DNA from 2 places in the Spirosoma sp. KCTC 42546 genome. Region 2 is predicted to be linked to the other one. Evidence: riboswitches for the same ligand, from Rfam matches in the RefSeq annotation. Region 2 holds a riboswitch; the other holds the start of a gene.

Region 1 (3,175 bases), 860 kb from region 2:
TGGCTTCGGTATACCCAGTTGTGGGTTCACTCCGAATGGATGGCAGATAACCACCTATCCGATGTTCATTCACCCAGATTATGCCTGCCGAAACCGTTGTGGTAGCGTTTGGATACCAGAAGAATTTAGGCTGGATGGTTGTACGAGCCGTTTGCGGGAGGTCCGAAAACTGATCGTTGTTGACATCGTACACGCGCTGCAGATTACGGGTGGCGTAAAACGTGAGCCCTACTTTTTCGTTGCGCTGGGCATAATAGGCGTTCAGGTCAAGACCAAAGGCAGTCGTGCCGTTAATCAGAAAGGACAGGTCGCGCTCGCGGGTAGGTTCTTTCGTGACTAGATTGACTAATCCAGCAATAGCACCACTACCGTATAAGGTTGATTGACAGCCTTTCACAAGTTCAACCTGTTTCAAATTCAGGGGTGGCACCTGCATCAGGCTCAGGCCGCTCGAAAATCCACTATAAAGTGGCAACCCGTCCTGCAGCAATTGCGTGTACCGCCCATCCAGCCCCTGGATCCGAAACGTAGCATTGGCTGATGTGACGGATGTTTGTTGCACTTGAATTCCCGGACTTTCGCGCAAAATAACCGCAATATTTGCGGGCTGCATATTCGCCTTTTCGTCCAGCTCCTCGCCGTCGATCACTTCAACACGTGTTGGTTCGTCGGCAACACTTCGCCCGCTTCGGGTAGAGGAAACCGTAATTTCCTCCAGCGCTTCTACGGAGGGATCGAGTAGAGCCTGAAGGGTATCCGTACCAGGACTTGCGATGGTATGATGGATGGATTGAAAGCCAACGGCCGAAATTCGTAACCGATAAGGGCCGGATGGCGGTAGTTTCATCTGTGTGAAACCAGCGGTATCGGTAGCTGCGCCGATTGAGGTGCCAACCAATAGAATTGTAGCACCGGGAATAGCTTGTTTGGTGAGGGCGTGACGGACAGAAATCCGTAGGGTATCTTGTGGAAGTGCCGTACTACCACCCAAAGCAATGTAAGAAAAGAATAGAAATAGAATAACGTTTTTCATCCTGTAGGGAGAATAAATGGAACATGCCGACTGATGGATGACCAGCCGGGAGAAAATCCATGAAAAACGGTTATACTTTAGGCGGCTGCCAGATGGCGAGCGCTACATCGGAATGGCTAGGCGACTGATAAACAAAGGCCTGCTCGTCAGGAGCAGTTGAATTTGGAACCAGCGAAAGCATGTAGCTGAACGAACGGGGAATTGAAAAGCCGAGACAAATGGTGCAATGACAGAATGGACTACAGGGTGCTTTATGTCCGTGGTCGTCGGTTGAGTGCGAAGTGGATGTGCTGGCTGTCTGGTCCGGTTGCGCATGGCAATCTGCATCCGGGCAGGGTAGGCCGGTCAGCAGCAAGAGCCAGAACGAAAAAAGACACACGATCGCTTTCATGCCAGCAAAGGTAGCGGGCGGGCGAATGCAACAGGTAGTCAAAAAGGGATGAACGCTTGTTTTTGCCACCACAATGCGGTTAGTTTGTCCTAACGTTCTTTGTTTTCCGTCAAACAAGCTAATGGTTTTCCTGAGAGGTTCAGGAAATGAAAAAGGAATCGTGTGAAATTCACGAGCAGACGTTGCTACTGTCAGTGACCATTTAGAAAAGGGTTTGCCCTCGATGTCCATTGTCCCGAAACGGTTCGCCGATGGGATGAGAAGGACGGCAAATACCGTCACAAGCCAGGAGACTTGCCCTTAGCTTTGCTGATTACGCCCACACGAAATTGGGTTTATCAAGATTGACCATCTCGTTCTTTTCCCGCCCTCTCCCCGAGGACGGAAGCGGTGTGTCGTGTTGATAATTCTCTGATGTAGTGGTAGGCGTATGGAGTTCGGCATCGAACGCGATCAACCATTTTATCTAGTAACAACATGATCGCACACAATCTCGGCTATCCACGAATCGGTAGCCACCGCGAACTCAAACGGGCCTGTGAACAATTCTGGGCCAACAAAATCACCACTGAGCAGCTTCAGGACGCCGGTCGACGCATTCGACAGGATAACTGGCTGACCCAACAGCAGGCTGGCATTACGCTGGTTCCCTGCAACGACTTTTCGTTCTACGATCAGGTACTCGATATGTCCCTGACCGTTGGCGCGATACCGAAGCGGTTTCGGCCGCTGCTCGATCAGTCGCATCAGGCTGATGCTGATCTACTAACGCTGTACTTCGCTATGGCGCGGGGGTACCAGCAGAACGGGCTGGACCTGAAAGCGATGGAAATGACCAAGTGGTTCGATACCAATTATCATTACATCGTGCCGGAGTTTACTGCCGATCAGGCGTTTACGCTGCTCTCTGAGAAACTTTTCGACGAATTCGAAGAAGCGAGACAAACACTGAGCACCACGCCCAAACCCGTATTGCTGGGGCCGGTTTCGTACCTGTTACTTGGCAAAGAGAAAGAGCCTGGCTTTGATCGGCTCGATTTGCTCGATCGGTTATTGCCAGTCTACGAGGTCATCCTGAGCCGCCTACAGGAGCAGGGTGCCGACTGGATTCAGCTCGATGAACCTACACTCTCACTGGATCTGACGGATGATCAACGGGCGGCTTTTGCCAAAACCTACAACCGGCTTCGGCTTCAATTTCCGAAACTCAAGCTGCTGTTGGCTTCGTATTTCGAGTGCTACGGAGCCAATCTGAATCTGGTTAGTCAATTACCGGTCGATGCGTTGCATCTGGATCTGGTCCGTTGCCCAAATCAGCTGGACGATATTTTGCAAACCGATTTTGTCCATAAACAAACACGCCTGTCGCTGGGTGTGGTTGATGGCCGTAACATCTGGATCAATAACCTGGAAACCTCGCGGGCAACGATTCAACGAGCTGTCGAAAAAATTGGACAGAACCGAATTCTCATTGCGCCGTCGTGTTCGCTGGTACACGTTCCCTGCGATTTAAATTCAGAAACGAACGAGCAGGGGCTAACGCCCGAAATCAAGCAGTGGATGGCCTTCGCCCGGCAGAAACTGGATGAAGTAGCAACCCTGGTGACGCTGTTCCGGGAGCCGACGAACGCGCAGGCAACCGCAACATTGGCAACTAACCAAACGGCCCTAATCGCCCGCTGGCAATCGACGCTGATAAACCGCCCGGCTGTGCAGGCACGTCTGAGTCAACTGACGGAGAAAGATGCGCA
Region 2 (3,175 bases):
CACAGGTACACCAAGCTCAGTGTCGGCCGTATCGGCATCCGATGCCCGGCAGTTCTACCAGAAAAACTACACCACCGACCGGGCTGCGATCGCTATCGTGGGCGATTTTACGACGGCGGAAATGAAAAAACGGATCACCGACTTGTTTGGAAACTGGAAAACGGCAGCCGCAACATCACCTGCCCTGACAGAGCCAACGTTCTCATTCGATAAGAATCGGGTTTTATTAGTGAACAAGGATGATGCCCGTGAAACAACCTTTTTGATTGGGGGTAAAGGCATCACGCAGAGTAATCCAGATTTTATTCCAGTAACCGTTGTTAATACAATTTTGGGTGGACGATTTACCTCCTGGCTGAACGATGCTTTGCGCGTAAATTCAGGTCTGACCTATGGTGCAGGCAGCCGTTTCGGTACGTATCGTAAGAGCGGTACTTTTGCCATTTCGACATTTACTAAAGTCAGTACCACCACGCAGGCCATTGATATGGCGTTGCAGGTGCTTGATAGCCTGCATAAAACGGGCATCGACGAAAAGACGCTCGCATCGGCTAAAAACTACGTTAAAGCAGACTTTCCACCGAAATACGAATCCGCTAGTGAGCTATCAAATCTGCTGACGGATATGTTCAGCCTGGGCTTTGATGAATCGTTTATCAATAACTTTCAGAAGAATGTTGATGGGTTAACCGTGGCTAAAACGCGCCAGATCATTGATCAATATTTCCCGAAAAATAACCTCCAATTCGTGTTGGTCGGTAAGGCTGAAACTATTCGGGATAAAGTGAAAAAATACGGAACCGTTACCGAGAAAGAAATAAAAGCCGACGGGTTTTAAACGTACTTGAACACAGAGGAGCGGAGTACACTGAGAGGGTTTGCCTGACAGATTTCTTTTTGTACTCTGTGTCTCTGTGTTTAAATTCCCCTACCTTTGCCCTGAGTTTTTGGTGCCTTATGTCGCTTCATAGCGACTTTCAAGGCTTAAAAGGGAAGTTGGTGCAACGCCAACACTGTCCCCGCAACTGTAAGTCTTATTGAATGTATAATTTATAATGTAGAGTGAATAATGGTGTTACAGCCATTTTACATTGATCATTATTCATTGTCCATTAAAAATCGGTTCATTCTTCGTAGCCACTGTGCTGATTATCAGTATGGGAAGGCCAGAGCCGACGAGACGAGTCAGGAGACCTGCCAAAGACCATCCGTTGTTCTGGTGTTCGGAGGAAACGCCCCAACCGCGTGCTGTTGACGCACAATTTGTTCAGAAGTTATAGTGGTAAAACAAGCCCTTCATTGGTGGGTACTGATTCTGGTTACTGGCCTGTTAATAGGTCATACCGGTTTCGCACAAACGGATTCCTCTAGGGTCACGTCTAGGAATCAGTTGGGAACAGTTGTGTCGCTATCGGCAGTAACTGTGCGTGCTATTGCACCCGAACGGTTCCTGGCGGGCCAGAAACTTCAGCGTATTGATTCAATAACGCTAGTTCAATTTCGATTTGGCTCCTTAACCGATCTATTAGCGCTTAATACACCTTTGGCCTTTAAAAACTATGGGCCCGGACAATTGGCTACGGTTGCCTTTCGCGGTACATCGGCCAATCATACCGCCGTACTTTGGAATGGTATCAATATCAACCAGCCTAATCTTGGCCAGACGGATTTCTCTACCCTACCCGTTGCCGGTTTCGATCGGTTAGCCGTTCAATATGGTTCCTCGGCCAGCACAGTTGGTTCCGATGCGGTAGGAGGGAGTATTCTCCTCGGCAGTACTCCCGGCTGGCAATCAGGCGTACGAGCAACGACTGGTCAACAGTTTGCTAGTTTTCGGAATAATAAGATGCAGCTAGGTATTCGCTATGCATCGGCATTGGGGCAGAGTTGGAAACTGTCGGGTAAGACGTTTGCGTATCTAAACCAGTTCAGTAACGACTATCCGTACACCGAACGGCAGCATTATTTTCTGGAACCCTCGACAACGGCGCAACGTGGATTCATACAGGATCTTTATTTTCTCCATAAAAGTGGTCGGCAAATTTCAGTCAATGCCTGGTTGACCGACAATGACCTGATTATTACTCCCCAGGATACCATAGCCCGGGAACGTACCCGAACGAAATCGGCGCGACTGCTGGCTACTTATGAAGCGAATCGTATGACTTTCCGGGTAGGCTGGATTCGCGATGTGCTGGACTATGCGAAAGGCAACTTCGATACGCCAAGCCATACCGAAACGGAGCGGCTTATTAGTCGGGCCGAGCGTGAGTTTTCGCTCGTATCAACGAATACCAAACAACTGAACCTACGGATTGGGGGCGAGTGGTCGCATTACCGTACCCGAACGGATGGCTATGGTGGACAACTAATTCAGGAAGATCGGGGGGATATATATGCGCTACTACGTTTTCAAACAACACGTTGGTTAGTGTCAGCTAATATTCGGCAAGCGTTTGTAATGCGGTTTAATCCACCGCTTACGCCTTCGCTTGGGGCTGAATACCAACTTGTTCAGCATAGTCGATTTAAGCTCACTGCCAAGGGTTCGATAAGTCGAAATTACCGCGTACCAACTTTGAATGAACGCTACTGGATTGAGTTAGGCAACCCAAATCTGTTGCCTGAAAGTGGGCTGAATTTCGAAGCTGGCTTGGCCGCAAATGCATCCTTGTCTGATCGGGTTAACCTAACTGCAGAGTTAACAGGCTACCATAACCGGGTTGATAACTGGACATATTGGAATCCGACTACCAATTACCATGTCGAAAATCTGCAATTAGTCGTTGCGCGAGGGTTCGAATTTAACACCAGTTTGACCTATGCACAGAATATCTGGCGAATGGGACTGCGGCTCGGTTACGCCCTAACGCGTTCCTCACAGGAGCGAGCCTATAACGCCTATTCTCAGGATGTTATCGGGAAGCAGTTGGTCTATGTGCCCATTCACACTGGTACGCTCAATACATATTTACAATATGGACAAACACGCCTTAGTGTACAAATGCAGGCCAATTCGCGCCGGTACATAACCTTTGACAATAGCCAGTTTTTTAAAGGGGTAATGCTAACCAATGTGCTTTTAGAGCATACCGCTAAACTAGGGCCAGCGCCGATTCGCATTCAGGGACAAGTCAATAATGTATTCGATGCACTGATACTGGGAGTGAGTCGA

The links. Region 2 has a riboswitch for cobalamin ahead of EXU85_RS01850 (TonB-dependent siderophore receptor). Riboswitches for the same ligand answer to the same signal wherever they lie in the genome.
Positions count from the first base shown of each region.
Region 1: another riboswitch for cobalamin. It lies ahead of metE (5-methyltetrahydropteroyltriglutamate--homocysteine S-methyltransferase); the one in region 2 lies ahead of EXU85_RS01850 (TonB-dependent siderophore receptor).

Region 1 covers NZ_CP041360.1:1,277,480-1,280,654, forward strand. Annotated here, with positions in the region: gene EXU85_RS05125 (TonB-dependent receptor) at 1-1,033, opposite strand, end outside; gene EXU85_RS05130 (DUF6660 family protein) at 1,104-1,493, opposite strand; cobalamin riboswitch at 1,530-1,741, shown strand; gene metE (5-methyltetrahydropteroyltriglutamate--homocysteine S-methyltransferase) at 1,902-3,175, shown strand, end outside.
Region 2 covers NZ_CP041360.1:413,064-416,238, forward strand. Annotated here, with positions in the region: gene EXU85_RS01845 (pitrilysin family protein) at 1-838, shown strand, start outside; cobalamin riboswitch at 932-1,217, shown strand; gene EXU85_RS01850 (TonB-dependent siderophore receptor) at 1,424-3,175, shown strand, end outside.